One region of the Mesobacillus sp. QJM3NY_10 genome, then DNA from elsewhere that is predicted to be linked to it. Evidence: predicted binding sites of a transcription regulator. Region 1 holds the regulator's gene; the other holds the start of a gene.
The links. The regulator CtsR, encoded in region 1, represses protease genes until heat stress. The targets are predictions, from matches to a motif close to ATGGTCAATAAAGGTCAAACA.
Positions count from the first base shown of each region.

Region 2: the regulator CtsR is predicted to act here: its motif matches at 3,459-3,479, upstream of clpP (ATP-dependent Clp endopeptidase proteolytic subunit ClpP).

Region 1 covers NZ_CM149675.1:107,672-117,096, reverse strand. Annotated here, with positions in the region: gene AC0VX7_RS00590 (PIN/TRAM domain-containing protein) at 1-571, opposite strand, end outside; gene disA (DNA integrity scanning diadenylate cyclase DisA) at 823-1,896, opposite strand; gene radA (DNA repair protein RadA) at 1,901-3,280, opposite strand; gene clpC (ATP-dependent protease ATP-binding subunit ClpC) at 3,648-6,086, opposite strand; gene AC0VX7_RS00570 (protein arginine kinase) at 6,091-7,173, opposite strand; gene AC0VX7_RS00565 (UvrB/UvrC motif-containing protein) at 7,176-7,724, opposite strand; gene AC0VX7_RS00560 (CtsR family transcriptional regulator) at 7,752-8,213, opposite strand; gene AC0VX7_RS00555 (hypothetical protein) at 8,556-8,840, opposite strand.
Region 2 covers NZ_CM149675.1:4,180,381-4,189,805, reverse strand. Annotated here, with positions in the region: gene rapZ (RNase adapter RapZ) at 1-265, shown strand, start outside; gene AC0VX7_RS21190 (gluconeogenesis factor YvcK family protein) at 262-1,245, shown strand; gene whiA (DNA-binding protein WhiA) at 1,395-2,342, shown strand; gene AC0VX7_RS21180 (HPr family phosphocarrier protein) at 2,365-2,622, shown strand; gene clpP (ATP-dependent Clp endopeptidase proteolytic subunit ClpP) at 2,718-3,323, opposite strand; tRNA gene AC0VX7_RS21170 (tRNA-Arg) at 3,665-3,736, shown strand; gene AC0VX7_RS21165 (hypothetical protein) at 3,935-5,026, shown strand; gene rpoN (RNA polymerase factor sigma-54) at 5,153-6,496, shown strand; gene AC0VX7_RS21155 (glutaredoxin family protein) at 6,622-6,882, shown strand; gene AC0VX7_RS21150 (sugar-binding transcriptional regulator) at 7,006-8,031, shown strand; gene gap (type I glyceraldehyde-3-phosphate dehydrogenase) at 8,081-9,088, shown strand; gene AC0VX7_RS21140 (phosphoglycerate kinase) at 9,218-9,425, shown strand, end outside.

The DNA.
Region 1 (9,425 bases):
CAATGGTGCCTTCAAGGAACCCAGTCTGGCAGATATCCGCAACCCTGCCATCAATAATCACACTTGTATCGAGTATCTTCCACTCTCTTGCACGAGTTTCATTTTCTTTATCCGCTTCTTCTTCAGTGCCTTTTTTCTTTGGTTTTGAAAATAAACCAAGCAGTTCATCACGCTTCTTGAAACCGACCTGGAATCCAAGATATCCAAATAAAAGTGTCAGGAGTGTCGGTGCGACTGTATTCACAACAGGAACCTGGATTGCATTAAGGGCAAAGCCTACTAAAAATGCCACCAGCAATCCAAAGAAAAGGCCAACACTGCCAAATAGGACATCCGTAATTGGTGCCTTGATCAGCGACTCTTCAGCCCACCTCACAAAATTGGTCACAGGATCTACAGCCCAAAAAGTAAGAAGATAAAAAATAAGTGCGCCCAAAACAGCAGTAACATAAGGATTATTGATCAGAGTCATGTCTCCCGCGTTCATTAATGATAATAAATCAGGAATTAAGAATATACCAAGCGTTCCCCCAATGATCAGGAAGCAGGCTTGAATGATACGTCTTAACATCCTTTCACCTCCTTTTACTCATTATAAACAACTTCCAATTTTTGAAACCCTCGTAATGAAAACATTTTCTTAAAATATAAACACCCAAATGATTATACGAATTGACCCTGGCAAAGGTTACGTAATTTGTACAATTAAAAATGACAAAATTACAGCAAGATTGCCATAATCTCTATAGGAGTAAATCTCATCTTTAAGGTAGCACCGGGGCATGCAGGTGTCAATTAAAAGCAGGCCGCCAATGTTTGGGATTACATTTGGCGGTCCGCCATCAGCTGGTCCCTGATGAGTTTAAAGCCTTCTTTGATTTTCCGAGCCCTTACTTCGCCAATACCCTCTACATCATCCAGTTCTTCAACGGAAGCTGCAATCATATTCGTGAATTTGGTGAAACGTTTTATCAAATTCTCCGTAATGATCATCGGCAGCCGAGGGATCTTATTCAGCATTCGATATCCACGAGGACAGATAAATTCATCCATATGCACATATCCCTGATGCCCGAGAAGCTTAAGGATGGTAGAATCCTCAATGACTCCGGCCTTTGAAAGCTCCTGAAAACGAGCCATCACATCCTCTGCCTTCACTTCTGATTCTGCTGAATAATCTTTGATGACAAGCAATGCTTCTTTTTCCATTTCAGATAAAAGCTCCTGCATTTGTAGGCGGATCAGTCGCCCTTCGAGTCCGAGCTCGCTCAAATATGTCAAAAGCTCTGTCTTGATTCTCAGTACCATTTCAAAACGATGGATAACCTGAAGCAAATCATTATAGGTAACAAGGTCCTCAAATTCGAGGATTCCCAGATTGGTAATGCTTTGTTCAAGGACGACTTTATACTTTTCCAGCGTCTGGATTGCCTGGTTCGCCTTCGTCAAGATGACACCGATTTCCTTCAAAGCATAGCGAAGGTGTCCCTGGTACAGGGTAATGACATTCCTTCGCTGGGAAATTGCGATAACGAGTGCCTTCGTCTGCCTTGCCACACGTTCCGCTGTCCTGTGCCTCATTCCTGTCTCAGTCGAGGGTACTCCCGTATCAGGAGCTAACTGGGCGTTGGCGAATAAAATTTTGCTTCCCGTCTCATTCAGGATGATTGCGCCATCCATCTTCGCCAGTTCATAGAGATAGCTGGGGCTGAACCTGCAATTGATCTCAAAACCGCCGTCGACCAGGTTTTTCACTTTCTCATTGTATCCAAACACAATCAATCCACCTGTCTTGGCCCGGAGCACATTATCGATTCCATCCCTTAGAGGCGTACCTGGAGCGATAAATTGAAGGATTTCACCTAACCCTTTTTCTTCAAGCTCTTTGTGTTCCAATCCATCAACCTCCCAAGGTGACTTTTAATGCATGGCTGACAGATGATACCCCGATAAGCTCAACACCCCGCGGAGGAGTCCATCCGCCAAGATTATTCTCCGGTAAAATAATTCTTTCAAAGCCAAGCTTCGCCGCTTCCTGGACGCGCTGTTCAATCCTCGAGACTCTCCTTACTTCCCCAGTCAGACCCACCTCGCCAATGATACAATCAGTAGCGCGGGTGGGTTTATCCCTGAAACTTGAAGCAATGCTGACAGCCACCGCAAGATCGATTGCCGGTTCATCCAGCTTCACTCCGCCGGCGACCTTCAAATAAGCATCCTGGTTAGCCAGCAGCAACCCGACACGCTTCTCCAGCACCGCCATCAGCAGCGACACGCGGTTATGGTCGATTCCGGTAGCCATCCGCCTTGGATTCCCGAAGCTCGTCGGTGAAATCAAGGCCTGTATCTCAACCAATACTGGCCGTGTTCCTTCCATCGAGGCCACAACCGTTGAACCTGAAGCTCCCTGGGATCTTTCTTCTAAAAAAATTTCCGAGGGGTTTGCCACTTCTTCAAGACCCATTTCCTTCATCTCGAAAATACCCATTTCATTCGTGGAGCCGAAACGGTTTTTGACAGCCCGGAGGATTCTGTACGTATGGTGCCTTTCCCCTTCAAAATATAGAACTGTATCCACCATATGCTCCAGCAGTCTAGGTCCGGCGATAGAGCCTTCCTTTGTGACATGGCCAACGATAAAAATCGCGATCCCCTTTGTTTTTCCAATCCTCATTAACTCCGCTGTACATTCCCTAACCTGTGACACGCTCCCAGGAGCAGATGTCACTTCCGGATGGAATATGGTTTGGATTGAGTCCACAATGACAAAGTCCGGGTTAGTATTTTCAATCGTGAGGCTGATTTCTTGTAGATTTGTTTCCGAATAAACAAGCAGGTTATCCGATGTGACTCCAAGACGGTCTGCGCGCAGCTTCGTTTGCCTCATCGACTCCTCACCTGAAATATATAGGACTGAATGAGCCTTTTTGGCCAGCTGATAAGATACCTGAAGCAATAGTGTCGATTTACCAATACCAGGGTCCCCGCCAATCAATACAAGCGATCCCCTGACAACGCCACCGCCAAGTACGCGGTTCAACTCATTCAAGTCTGTCGTAATCCGCGGCTCACTGACAGTTTCAATACTGGTGATTGGAGTCGCCTTTGCGGCAACACCCGTATTCCCTGTGTTGGCAAAAGCTCCTCTTCTTGTCGAGCCAGTGCTTTCCACTTCCTCGACCATCTTATTCCATTGCCCGCATCCCGGGCATTTCCCCATCCATTTCGGAGATTCATAGCCGCATTCCTGGCACATGAATTTTGTTTTTCTTTTTGCCATTTTCTTAGCCTCTCAATAAAAAAAGTTATTAACTTTATAATAAAGCCAAACAAGTAATAATAGAAATGATAGCGACTGAAGTACCTATGTAATTTTTTCTCCAAGGCTTATTTGAGGTCATGAATCCAAAATGTTTACTTCTTCAATTAAATTATGTTCATATACAGATGCCGCAATTCCAACTATTTTTAAGAATGGCCTGTTTCCCTGCTATTCAACTTCCGCAACCCAAATAGGCACCGAGGCTCTTACGAGGGAAAGTGCAAATAAAACTTATGCAACCAAAATGATTAAATATGACTTAGTAGAAAAAAAGGGGTACACGTATTTAGTACGTATACCCCTTTTGATAACATGTTAAGCCATTTTAAACTTTTGTCGATCCTTCTGGAGTCTTGACGACGAACTCGCCATTTTCAACGTCAATGACGACATTTTGCCCGGTAAGGACAGTTCCTCTGAGCAATTCTTCAGACAGCTGGTCTTCGATATGCTTCTGGATTGCCCTGCGCAACGGACGTGCGCCGTATTCCGGATCGTATCCTTCCTCGGAAATCTTCTCTTTTGCCGCCTCTGTCAGCTCTAGTGTGATTTCCTGTTCTTTCAGGCGCTTCACAAGCTGATCGGACATCAATGTCACAATTTCCTTCAAATGCGGCTTTTCAAGTGCATGGAAGACGATGATCTCATCGATACGGTTGAGGAATTCAGGACGGAACGCCTTTTTCAGCTCTTCCATCACTTTGCCCTTCATATCTTTGTAATCCTGTTCGCCATCCTGGATATTGAAACCAACATATTTATTCCGCTTCAACGCTTCAGCTCCGACATTGGATGTCAAGATCATGATTGTATTACGGAAATCGACTGTCCGGCCTTTAGAGTCAGTCAAACGACCATCCTCGAGGACCTGCAGCAAAATATTGAACACATCTGGATGCGCTTTTTCGATTTCATCGAGCAGGATGACGGAATATGGCTTCCTGCGAACCTTCTCAGTCAATTGGCCGCCTTCATCATATCCGACATAGCCTGGAGGTGAACCAACAAGACGGGATGTCGAATGCTTCTCCATGTACTCGGACATATCGACGCGGATCATCGCATCTTCATCCCCAAACATGGACTCTGCCAATGCTCTTGCCAATTCTGTTTTACCAACACCTGTTGGTCCAAGGAAGATGAATGAGCCAATAGGACGTTTCGGGTCCTTCAAGCCTGCACGAGCACGCCTTACTGCCTTGGATACTGCTTTAACCGCTTCATCCTGGCCAATAACACGGGAATGAAGGATTTCCTCAAGGTTCAGCAGTTTATCTGTTTCGGTTTGCGCAAGCTTAGAAACAGGTATATTCGTCCAACTGGACACCACATGAGCGATGTCTTCCACTGTCACTTCACTGTTTTCCTTGCCCTGCTTTTCTTTCCATGATTTCTTCGTATTTTCAAGCTGTTCGCGAAGACGCTGTTCTGTATCTCTTAATGAAGCAGCCTTTTCAAACTCCTGGCTTTGGACAGAAGCATCCTTCTCCTTGCGTACTTCCTCCAGCTTCACCTCAAGCTCCTTAAGGTTTGGCGGAGTGGTATAAGAGCGCAGGCGAACCTTCGAACCAGCTTCATCAATTAAGTCAATCGCTTTATCCGGTAGGAAACGGTCGGAGATGTAGCGATCAGATAATTTTACCGCCGCATCAATTGCTTCATCCGTAATCGATACTCGGTGGTGAGCTTCATAGCGGTCACGAAGCCCCTTCAAAATTTGTACTGACTCTTCCGCAGTTGGCTCATCAACAGTAATCGGCTGGAAACGTCGTTCAAGCGCAGCATCTTTTTCGATGTATTTGCGGTATTCATCAAGAGTGGTCGCGCCGATACACTGCAGTTCACCACGAGCCAATGATGGCTTCAGGATATTGGACGCGTCAATCGCACCCTCTGCTCCGCCGGCACCGATCAGTGTATGAAGCTCATCGATGAAAAGAATGATATTTCCAGCCTGGCGAATTTCATCCATTACCTTCTTAAGGCGGTCTTCAAATTCACCGCGGTATTTAGTCCCGGCAACAACCGTACCCATATCCAGGGTCATGACACGCTTGTCACGGAGGATTTCAGGCACTTCATTGTTTACAATCTGCTGTGCTAACCCTTCAGCAATCGCTGTTTTACCTACACCAGGCTCCCCGATCAAGACAGGGTTGTTCTTCGTCCGGCGGCTTAACACTTCGATGACACGCTGGATTTCCTTGCTGCGGCCGATAACCGGATCAAGGCTGCCTTCCCTGGCGATTACTGTTAAGTCTCTTGCAAGGCTATCAAGTGTAGGAGTATTGGCATTAGCCGTTCCGCCTCCCTGATGACCTGAAGTTTCATTGCTTCCAAGCAGCTGTAAAACCTGCTGGCGCGCTTTGTTCAAGCTTACACCAAGGTTGTTCAGCACTCTTGCAGCCACGCCCTCTCCCTCACGGATCAATCCGAGAAGGATATGTTCTGTGCCTACATAGGAATGGCCCAACTTCCTTGCCTCATCCATGGAAAGCTCGATGACCTTTTTAGCTCTAGGTGTATAGTGGATTGTCTGGGAAGTTTCCTGGCCGCGGCCAATTAGGTTTTCAACTTCCTTCTGGATTTTCTCTGCTCCAAGCCCAAGTCCATAAAGCGCCTTTGCCGCAATGCCCTCTCCCTCACGCACAAGGCCAAGCAAGATGTGTTCTGTACCGATATTGTTATGTCCAAGGCGGATTGCCTCTTCCTGTGCGAGTGCCAATACTTTTTGTGCCCTCTCGGTAAATCGTCCAAACATCATAAGATCATCCTCCTGACTCGTCTTTTGTTTCCATTTTCAATCGTTCTCTTATTAAAGCAGCCCTGCGGATATCCCGTTCATTCGGTCTTAATGGTCCTCCCGCATATTGCTGCAAAAACCCAGGTTGAGTTAATATCATCAATTCATTCAGTATCGATTTTGATATATTTTTTATAAAGCCCATATCTATTCCAAGCCTTAAATCAGAAAGGCAGCGGGCAGCTTCCTTCGTTTCGATGATCCTGCTATTGGCAAGTGTCCCATATGATCGAAACACTCTGTCTTCTAATTGTATGTTCGAAGTCTTCGCTAATGCTTCCCGCGCTGACCTTTCCTGAGATATAATCTGGCTTACAACACTTTTTAAATCGTCTACGATGTCCTCTTCCGATTTTCCGAGTGTGATTTGGTTCGAGATTTGAAAAATATTGCCGAGCGCTTCACTGCCCTCGCCGTAAATACCTCTTACCACCAAACCAAGCTGGTTAATCGCCGGGACGATCCTGTTCATTTGCTGTGTCAACACAAGTCCTGGCAGGTGCATCATCACCGATGCCCTTAGGCCACTGCCCACATTAGTAGGACAACTGGTCAAATAGCCAAACTTCTCATCAAACGCATAATTGACATAGTCCTCAAGCCAGTCATCGATTTCATTTGCAGCCCCTAGAGCCTCACTAAGCTGGAAGCCCGGAAATAAACACTGAATCCTAACATGATCTTCCTCATTGATCATGATACTCACTTCTTCATTTTCAGACAGTAAGACGGCACCATGAACGGAGTTTTCTGCTAGATTCGGACTGATCAAATGCTTCTCGACTAACACCCTTTTCTGCAAAGGCGGAATTTCATCCATTTTGATCATTTCCAACTGACCGAAGGCAGCTATTGGTGTATTACTGGCACGTTCCATGATCGTACCTACCACTGCTTCTGCCTCTCCATTGGTGAACAGCGTCGGAAAGTTATATTCATCAAGATTCCTTGCAAAACGGATACGAGAGCTAAGGACAATGTCTGAATCAGGTCCATCATCACTCATCCAGGAGCTGACAGCCTGATTGATAAACTTCTCCAATGACAAGGCTACTCCCCTCCCTCTTGACCTGCTGACAATTTCCTTTCAAGTTCCCTGATCTGGTCCCTTTTCTCAGCAGCTTTCTCAAATTCCTCTGCCAAAATTAAGTCTTTCAGGGTTAGCTTAAGCTGATCGATTGTCTTCCTTACATGAAGGTCCCCGCCGACTCTTTTAGGGATTTTTCCATTATGCATGGAATTACCACTATGGAGCCTCCTTACAATCGGGGTAAGCTGTTCACGAAAAGCATCATAGCAAGTCGCACAGCCAAAACGGCCTACTTTCACAAACTGCGGAAACGTCATTGAACATTGCGGGCACTGGGCAACTTGCTCAGCTTCAAAGGGTTCCTTTTTCTGTGCCGGAAAAGCAGGTTCCATATTCAACAATCCGGCAAGTAAGCTATTGATCGAAAAAGCAGGGCCGTTGTTCATCATAAACAGTTCGCCTTTTTCTTGTGCGCATATTTCACACAAGTGCAATTCCGTTTTTTCTCCATTTGAATAATTCGTGAAGTGCAGCGTTGCCGGCCTTTGATTACACTCTTGGCAGATCATGCCCTCACCTCTTCATCTGCTTTGATATTATTTATACTTCAATGCCATAAGCATTGCCTTCAACATTCTCGCACGCAACTCATCACGCTGCGGCAGCTCTATATACAGGACGGACCTGTCAAGCACACTCAGCATGATCTTCGCCTCGCGGTCAGTGACTACATCTTCCTCAACAAGCCGGAAAATGACATGCTCAGCGCTGCTTTGCGGAATTCGTGTCTGAATCAAAGACAGTAAATCATCAATCAAATGTGCATGATCATAAGCCTGGACTTTGATGATACGGATGTAGCCACCGCCACCCCGTTTACTCTCAACAAGATAGCCCCGTTCAATCGTGAACCTTGTATTGATGACATAATTGATCTGGGACGGCACGCACTGAAATTTATCGGCGATTTCACTTCGTTTGATTTCAACGATGTCCTTATCGCTCATTTCTAAAACCTGCTTAAGGTAATGTTCTATGATGTCCGATATATTCCTCACTAAACCTCCCCCAATCTGACTTTGACTATATTTGACTTTAATTATACAAAAAATTTTTTTTTGGTGCAATGAATGCATCCTGAATTATATTCGCCAAAATTATGTATGCCAAAACATGACAATAAGGGGTGTGTTGGTTATTATACCCATTTTGTAACATGTGGAAACTTGTATCTGAACACATCAATGAAAAATTTGTTCAGAACCAGCTTTAATGCGAAGGAGTCCGTGCCTAACCAGCATTTCCATCCATATTACATAAGCATTCTTTCACGAAAAACATTAAATTCTGGTATATTTTATTTTTTGAGGGACTCACCTGTGCCTGTATTAGTGCTACCACTAACTCAATAAATTGCCAAAAAATATAACGATAGCTAAAAATGCAGATAACCCTAAAGTCATGATGATCGTCGAAAAACTCCTGGTCATACCCTTCCAATCCACCATACCTGCCATCCCTGTAAGCCCTGTTATAAAAGTCAGCAAGGTTACATATAAAAGCAGAACGAATGGATGCCTGCCTAATATGGTGTAATCAATAGGCCCTGTGGAGGAAGCTAAGAAAAATAGTAAGACCCAGATTGTTGAAAAGATGAATGACCAAAAATTCAATTGCTTACTCATTTAGTTCCTCCTATTAGTCTTTTCATATCAATGAAACGGACCTGTTATCCCAATCACTCTTTTAAAAAACTAAAAGTAATTAGATCTTTATAATGATCGTAGAATAACTGGGAAGATCAGAAATGTGCTCTGATTGTTAAATAGATTCCACAAAAAAAGCGTTAATCCTTCTTGGATCAACGCACTAGGAGTTTAGAGTACAAGCACCTACTTGTCTAAAGGTGCCTCTACATCTGACAGCTTTTTATACTTTTCCTATAAACTTGTCTGAAGTTGCTTCTTCTTTTGACAGCTTTTCGATCTTTTCCTCTAAACTTGTCCGAAGTCGCTTCTTCTTCTGACAGCTTTTCGTACCTTTCCTCTAAACTTGTCTGAAGTTGCTTCTACTTCTGACAGCTTTTCAACCTTTTCCTCTAAACTTGTCCGAAGTTGCTTCTTCTTTTGACAGCTTTTTGTACTTTCCCTTCAAACCTGTCTTAAGTTGACTCTTCTTCTGACAACTTTTCGTGTTTTTCCTCCAAACCTGTCTTAAGTTAGCTCTTCTTCTGACAGCTTTTTGTACTTTCCCTTCAAACCTGTCTTAAG
Region 2 (9,425 bases), 700 kb from region 1:
TGGTCTTGATGAAGACGTGTCGACATATGTTTTAAAATGGAACGAGACGAGCAAGTTCCTCGAAAAGGTGACAGATTTGCTGAGTTTCATGCTCCCTCATTATAAGCGGGAAGGAAAGGCGCAGCTCATCATCGCCATCGGCTGCACAGGCGGCCAGCACAGATCTGTTGCCCTGGCAGAACACATCGCCAAGTTTTTCGAGAAAGACTACCATACCCGTGTGACTCACCGTGATATCGAGAAAAGGCAGGGACATATAAAATGATGAGTGATGGATTGCCAAGAATCGTCATCATCGGGGGTGGAACGGGTCTCCCAGTCCTGTTGCGGGGTTTGAAAAAGCACCCTGTCGACATCACTGCGATCGTCACTGTTGCTGATGACGGCGGCAGCTCCGGCCGGTTGAGGGAGGATATGAGTATTCCTCCACCAGGTGATATCCGGAATGTCCTTGCTGCACTTTCAGATGTAGAGCCATTGATTGAAGAGATGTTCCAGCATCGATTCAATACAGCCAATGAGTTGTCCGGCCACTCGCTCGGCAATCTGATCTTGGCTGCGATGACGTCGATCACCGGCAATTTTGTCCACGCGATCCAGGAAATGAGCAAGGTCCTGAATGTGCGTGGAAAAGTACTGCCGGCCGCGAACAGGAGCGTCATGCTGAATGCCGTGATGGAGGATGACAGCATTGTCAGGGGAGAGTCCAAAATTCCTTACTCAGGAAAAAGGATCAAAAGGGTCTTTTTGAATCCAGAGGGCGTGAAGCCATTGCCTGAAACGCTCCAGGCGATCAGGGAAGCTGACTTGATCGTGATCGGGCCTGGCAGTTTGTATACAAGCATCCTGCCGAATTTGCTCGTAAAGAGACTTGGTAAAGAAGTGTGCAAAGCCAAGGCACGGAAAGTGTATATTTGCAATCTGATGACCCAGGCAGGGGAAACACATGATTTTGCTGCCAGTGATCATATAAAAGCGATCTATGACCACATGGACTGTGCTTTTATCGATACAATCCTTGTCAATAGTGAGACAATCCCGCCGGATGTGGAGCTCCGCTATAAGGAAGAGCTTGCCCAGCCTGTCCATTTTGACCTTGACCGGCTGATGTCATTGGGAATTGAAGTCGTCCAGGATGAAATCGCTGAGCTCGATGGCAATGTTATCAGGCATGACACAAAAAAAGTTTCAGAAATTTTATATTCTATGATAATAGATGAAACCAAAAAGAGATATAACGCGTAAATATAGGATGCAAGCGTTTGTCTCTTTTTGAAAAAGTACTTTTAAGTGCATTAAGCCTAAAATGCACTTCCGCAGAAAAATAAAAAGACAGCTGCTGCGCTTGCTGATTTACAAGAGTGACAGCGCTATATAAACAGGGGGGTGAGAAGGTGTCGTTCGCTTCGGAAACAAAAAAAGAACTCACGAATATTGACGTGAAGGGCTGCTGCGCTGACGCGGAACTGTCAGCTTTAATCCGGATGAATGGTTCCCTTTCCTTCTCAAATCGCAAACTCATCGTAGACATACAGACGGAAAATGCCGCGATTGCCAGGCGGATCTATACCTTGATCAAAAAAAGTTATCAGGTACAGGTGGAGCTGCTGGTGCGTAAAAAGATGCGGCTGAAAAAGAATAATGTTTATATTGTCCGCCTTAAGGAATCGGCCAGGGAAATTCTGGAGGATTTAAAGATTATCGGAGAAGGCTTTGAAATTATCCATGATATTTCACCTGAACTGGTGAAAAAGAAATGTTGTAAGCGTTCTTATTTAAGAGGTGCCTTTCTTGCAGGAGGTTCTGTGAACAATCCGGAAACGTCCTCCTATCATTTGGAGATTGCCTCCATGTACCAGGAGCATAATGACTCATTATGTGAGCTGATGAATACGTTTGGATTGAACAGCAAAACGCTTGAGCGGAAAAAAGGGTTCATCACCTATTTAAAGGAAGCTGAAAAAATCACTGAGTTTTTGACCATCGTAGGTGCGTATAATGCGCTGCTGCGATTCGAGGATATCCGGATTGTCCGCGACATGAGGAACTCGGTTAATCGTCTTGTAAATTGTGAAACAGCTAACTTGAATAAAACGATTGGCGCTGCACTTAGACAGGTAGAGAATATCCGCTTCATAAGGGATACGGTCGGCCTGCAAATTTTACCGGAAAAACTGAGGGAAATCGCTCAGCTCCGTGTCGACTACCAGGATGTCACCCTTAAAGAATTGGGCGAGATGGTAAGCGGGGGTACGATCAGCAAATCAGGAATCAATCACCGGCTGAGAAAGATCGATGAAATAGCAGATAAACTGCGAGCCGGACAGATTACAAATAAATAGAGGGCTAGAGGAGGAAAACGCAATGGTGGAAAAACAGGTGGAAGTAAAATTGAAAACTGGTTTACAAGCTCGTCCTGCGGCATTGTTCGTACAGGAAGCAAACAGGTTCTCATCTGATATTTTTCTCGAGAAGGATGGAAAAAAGGTTAACGCGAAAAGCATCATGGGATTGATGAGCCTTGCCGTAAGTGCTGGCGCATCCGTGAACCTGATCGCTGAAGGCAATGATGAAGAAGAAGCAGTGGAAAAGCTAGCTGAATATATCCAGAAAGAGAACTAAATTTTTGAAATAAGAATTCCGGGCAACTAACCAGGTTTCTGAAAGGAACCGCAAAAAAACTCGCTCCCGATAGAGAGCGAGTTTTTAATTCGGCTTTATTTGTCCTTCTTTTCTTCAAGAACGTTGCGAGTGATGATCTGGTCAACAAGACCATATTCCTTGGCGCGCTCAGCTGTCATGAAGTTGTCACGGTCAGTATCTTTCGCAATGACTTCAAGCGGCTGGCCAGTGCGCTCAGAAAGGATTGTATTCAGCTTTTCACGAAGGAAAAGAATACGCTTCGCAGCGATTTCAATTTCTGTCGCCTGTCCCTGAGCACCGCCGAGTGGCTGGTGAATCATGACTTCTGCGTTCGGAAGTGCGTAACGCTTGCCTTTTGTTCCGGCAGCGAGAAGGAATGCACCCATAGAAGCAGCCATACCGATACAGATTGTTTGAACATTTGGTCTGATGAACTGCATAGTATCGTAGATTGCCATGCCGGCAGTGATGCTGCCGCCCGGGCTATTGATGTAGATGGAGATGTCTTTTTCCGGATTTTCAGCTTCCAGGAAAAGCAACTGAGCTACGATTGAGTTGGCAACATTGTCATCAATTCCGCTTCCCAGCATAATGATGCGATCCTTTAAAAGGCGGGAATAAATGTCATATGCCCTTTCGCCCCGATTCGTTTGTTCAATAACTGTAGGAATCAAGTTCATGTTTGTTTTCCTCCTTTAACGTAAAGATCATTTACTGCCCTTGAAAAAGCAGTCACTGCCTTTTATAAGGCAAATTGCAGGCTGGCATAAACTGGTTCGCTTGCCAGAACACCTATGTAGTTTTATGATACACGCATGGTCAATAAAGGTCAAACGAATCGCTTGATTAGCCTGCAGAAACTGTTCGACAATAATGTATATTCCAATTTACTGTACCGTATCCATCTTACCCAAGAATGTCTTTTTTAAACAAGAGCAACGCCTGACATTCCAAAAAATCCTCCTTGCAAAGGAACCGAACTTACCCTATAATAGGTAAGCGTAACGCTAACTTGAAACATGCCCTCGTGGTGCAACGGATAGCACGTAAGATTCCGGTTCTTGAGATGTGGGTTCGATTCCTGCCGAGGGCGTCATTAAAATCCCGCTGAGCTTTTATAAGCTCGGCGGGATTTTTTTATTTTCAACACCTATAAATATGTGAATTTTCCTATTACTTTCAAATTAGTGTATACGACTAGGAGCATTCACCTAAACAAGCATCCCCTCCCTTTCATAGAGTAATAGAGAGGTGCATAAAAACCTCTAAAATTTTTGAAAGGAAGATGTAAATGCCACATTTTAATTTATTGCAGCAATTTCCGGAAGGCTGCTTTGAGCCGGTAACCATTGATGGCTTTGTTGTGACATTGGTTGATGTTGAGCGTTTTGGGAGTGGCTACAGGTGGATTTACCGCGTGGATAATGTGGGAGATGATACGTCCGCTCTAAGCAACTGGGTATTAGGAATTGATTTGCCTTGTCTGGACTTTATAACTGATCCTGTTGCAAGCGAAGTTTGGGAGACAGATGTCGATCCAATCCCAACCGAACTGGTTCCTGTTGATTTCGAAAGTCCGGGACAAACACCTCAAGATGGATGTCCTGAAGGTGTATGTGGTCCAGAAGGTACTCGTATAGAGGGCTTAGCCTTTATTCCAGACCAAGAGGTACTAGGTGAATTGCAGCCCGGCTTCTCCCAATTTTTTGGTTTCACTTTTAACCAGCCACCGACTGCAACAATTGCATGTGCGTCAATATCTGCTGGTGGGGAAACAGTTTGCGACGAAATTTGCGTACCAGACTGCATCGTGTGTCCAAATGCTTGTGAATGTCCAGAAACAACTGATACGTTTAACTGCACGTTCACTTTCCCACCTGATTGCTTTACGCTGCCAGAGGGTGTGACAACCGACGACGTTTTGAGCGGTTTCTGTATTGGTGAAGAAGTAATTAGTGCACCTGTAGCTTGTGAGGGTGTTGCGGAGGTATTCGTCTGCGGACAGACTCTGATTTGCTGCTGCGATGTGCTGCAATGGACTCGTACTGTGCCATTCCAGGTCCAACTGAATCTGCCTAAGGAAGGCGAATGCGGCGGACCAGTTTATGAGTGCTGCTATCAAGAGGTAACTGTAACTCAGAACTGCTTTACCTGCCTTGATGAAACAGCCATATTTGAACCTCTGACTTGCGAGAACACTAGTATCGAAGTTAACTCCATCACAGAAAATGAGGACGGTACAGTCACAGTGAACTACACGATCGTATTGCCTGATTGCGTAACTGAAGTTGAGGAACCTGCAGTTCAAACACCACCACCAGCAACTACTACAAACAGACCAGTTGTAAATAATGCAAACAGAAGGATATCTAGAAGAAGATAATCATCAAACCTCTTGCTCAATTGGGCGAGAGGTTTTTAAATGTTTTGCAGAAGGAAATGGGATACCAAATTCTTTCCATACACCAAAGCCTGTTTATCATGTAAAATGAGTGCAGGGGTGATTTGGATGGATTTGAAAGCTGGTTTATGGCAAAAACAGACTTTAAAATTGGCAATGACTCAGGAACTGACCCAGGCGATTGCACTTTTGCAATACTCCGCACAGGAGCTTGCGGCATTTCTTGAAGCTAAATCAATGGAAAATCCCCTGATGCAAGTGGACTTTAAAAACATCTCTCATTTTGATGCGAGTATGGACCGTACGCGAAAAACGAGAAAAAAGACATTTGAACGCGACCAGAAAAACTTGATTGAGCAGATTGGCGCTGGGGCGGGTGAGACGCTTGAAGACCATCTGCTTTCACAATTAAACTTGCTAAAAGCAACTCCTCAAGAAAAAATGATTTTACATGAATTGATTGTAAATATAGATGAAAACGGTTACTTGACTCTTGATCGTGAAAATCTTGTAAAAAGATATAATGTTGAACATGAAATTGTTGAATCAGCTTTTTTCAAACTCCAGTCGCTGGACCCGGCCGGAATCGGGGCTAATGACCTCAGAGAATGCCTTCTGCTGCAATTGACAAGGCAAAAGCGCACACCTGAAAATGAACTGGCAATAACGATCATCCGTGACCATTTCATGCTATTTGCTGAAAAAAAGTGGAAAGCACTGGCGAAGATGCTGAATATCGATGTAAAGGAAATTCAAAAAGTACATGACGATATCCAGCAGCTTAATCCGAAACCGGGTGCATCGTTTCAGCGTGAAAAACCTTCCTATATCGTACCTGACGTCGTGGTCAAACGTGAAGGTGACGAACTCTCGGTAAGTGTGTTCGATGCGATGATCCCAAAGGTTTCTTTTAATGAAGGATATTTCCAGCAGCTATCTGGACACAAGGATCCGGAAGTCAATAAATTCCTCCAGGAAAAGCAGGGGGATTACCAGTGGATCCAGCGCAGCCTGGTGCAAAGGAAGGAAACGCTCTTGAAAGTATCGATGAAAATTATCGAGAAACAGGAGGATTTCTTTTTAATTGGACCTGCCCATCTGAAACCGATGACGATGAGGGAAGTTGCCGATGAACTCGAAATCCATGAATCGACCGTAAGCAGAACTGTCCGTGAAAAATATATGCAGACACCGGCCGGTACTTATGAATTGAAATCATTTTTTACAAGCGCAGTCCAGACAACAGAGAACGACCAGGCATCTTCTCAAAAAGTAAAAGCAGCAATAGAACATTATATAAAAGAAGAAGATAAAACGAAGCCCATATCAGATCAAAAACTAGTTGAGATGCTAGAGGAACAAGAAGGAATGGTCTTATCCCGGAGAACCGTGGCGAAGTACAGAGACCAGCTGGGCATTCCATCGTCTTCGAAGCGGAAGAGGTTTGATTAATGCTCTGATGATCAAGTGTTTTATATATTTTTTCTGACGCTGTAAATGGATTGTTTGAACAAAACCATTATTAGCATAACAAAACATACGAAAAGAGTTTTAAAGTTTAGTCGAAGGAGATCTATATGAAAAAAACAGTCAAACTCTATTCCCGGCCGGGCTGTCATTTGTGCGAAACAGCGCGAGACATCCTGGAAGAACTTCAGCAAGATTGGAATTTTGCCATAGAAGAGATCAATATCGACCTTGATGACGAGCTTGTGGAGAAGTATGGAATCATGATTCCTGTCGTGGAAATGGATGGAGAAGAACTCCAATACGGTATTGTGAACAAAAAGTTCATAAGTGAAGCGTTTTCACGAAAAAACCTTGAGTTTATAAGTTGATTAAGGTTTTCACTCCTGTTAGAATGAAATCTGTAGCAGGGGTGATTTTTTTTACCGCGAGTGGGACATAATATGTCTTAGCGGGACATTTAAAGTCCAACGCTGGAAAAGGAGAATATCAACATGGACTTTTCGCTCATTGATATTCAAAAAAGAATATTGCCCGATTTATTGCAAGTTATGCAAAAACGATACCTCATCCTGCAGTACATAAACGTGATGCAGCCAGTTGGCAGGAGAAACCTTTCAGTAAGCCTGAATTTGACTGAACGAGTTTTGCGTTCTGAGGTGGAGTTTTTGAAGGACCAGAATCTGATCTCGATGTCGGGTCAGGGAATGACACTGACCAAAGAGGGAAAAGATATACTGGAAAGTCTTGATAGTGTAATGCGAGACATTATGGGTATAGACAGACTAGAGCGCCAGCTTCAGGAACGCATGGGAATCAGGAAAGTGATTGTTGTCCCAGGGGACAGCGACCAGTCACCATGGGTGAAAAGTGAGCTGGGGCGCGCGACAGCACATAGTATGAAAAATCTTCTTCAAAGCAAAAATATAATTGCTGTGACCGGAGGCTCGACTATGGCGGCTGTGGCGGAAATGTTGACACCCGATTTCGGAGAGAAGGATTTGCTGTTCGTGCCGGCAAGGGGCGGAATTGGCGAGGACGTCAAGAATCAGGCAAACACGATTTGCGCGATCATGGCGGACAACACGAATTCGCGCAACAGGGTCTTTTATGTGCCCGACCAGGTCAGCAGCGAAGTCTATAAAACCTTCATCAAAGAACCGCTGATTTATGAGGTTTGGAATTTAGTTAAATCCGCAAGCATGGTTTTACATGGTATTGGAGACGCTATTACAATGGCGGAACGTCGCAATACCAGCCCGGAGGATTTACATAAGATCCTCAATGGAAAAGCAGTTGGCGAGGCTTTCGGCTACTATTTCAACGAAGCCGGGGAAATCGTCCACAAAGTGCTGACGATCGGTCTCCAAATGGACGATCTCAAAAATGTAGGGGATGTCATTGCAGTTGCCGGTGGAGCGTCAAAGGCAAAGGCAATCAGAGCCTATATGAAGCAGGCACCTTCCTCAACGATCCTGATCACGGACGAAGGCGCCGCTAAAACATTGTTACAAGGGTAACACCTTAATATAAACAACACCTTTATAGGAATCAAAGGAGGAAATACACATGGCAGTAAAAGTTGGTATTAACGGATTTGGAAGAATTGGACGCGTAGTTTTCCGCGCAGCATTAAACAACCCTAATGTGGAAGTAGTAGCAGTTAACGATTTAACTGATGCAAACATGCTTGCTCACCTTTTAAAATATGACACAGTTCACGGTACTTTAAATAAAGAAATTACAGTTGACGGTGACTACCTTGTAGTTGACGGCCACAAAGTAAAAGTACTAGCTGAAAGAGATCCAGCTCAACTTGGCTGGGGCGACCTTGGCGTAGAAGTAGTAGTAGAATCTACTGGCCGTTTCACTAAGCGCGCAGACGCTGCGAAACACTTAGAAGCAGGCGCTAAGAAAGTTATCATTTCTGCTCCAGCATCTGACGAAGATATCACAATCGTTATGGGTGTTAACGACGACAAGTACGATGCAGCTAACCACCATGTAATTTCTAATGCATCTTGTACTACAAACTGCTTGGCTCCATTTGCAAAAGTATTGAACGACAACTTCGGCATCAAGCGCGGCATGATGACAACAGTTCACTCTTATACAAATGACCAGCAAATTCTTGACCTTCCGCACAAAGACTACCGTCGTGCACGTGCAGCTGCGGAAAACATCATTCCTACAACAACTGGTGCTGCAAAAGCAGTATCTCTAGTATTGCCTGAGCTTAAAGGCAAATTGAACGGTGGAGCTATGCGTGTTCCAACTCCTAACGTTTCATTGGTTGACCTTGTTGCTGAGCTTGACAAAGACGTTACTGTTGAAGAAATCAACGCTGCATTTAAGAAAGCTTCTGAAGGCGAACTTAAAGGTATCCTTGGCTACAGCGAAGAGCCGCTTGTATCAAGCGACTACAACGGCAACGCATACTCTTCTACAATCGATGCACTTTCAACAATGGTTATGGAAGGCAGCATGGTAAAAGTAATCTCTTGGTATGACAACGAGTCTGGTTACTCTAACCGTGTAGTTGACCTAGTTGATTTCATCGCTAAAAAAGGTCTGTAAGCAAATATTGGATTAACCATCCATTAACGACTATAATGTAGTGGGATGAAAAGGGGAGCGGGGTAAATTCCCTCTCCTCTTTTTCTGCTTAATCGCGCAATTGCGCTATTCTAAAGGAGGTCTCTAGCCTTGAACAAAAAGACAGTAAAAGATGTGGATGTAAAAGGAAAACGAGTTTTTTGCCGCGTTGATTTCAACGTGCCGATGAAGGATGGGCAGGTAACGGATGAAACAAGAATCCGTGCAGCGCTGCCAACAATCCAGTACCTGGTTGATCAGGGTGCGAAAGTCCTTCTTGCAAGTCACCTTGGCCGTCCAAAAGGGCAGGCTGTTGAAG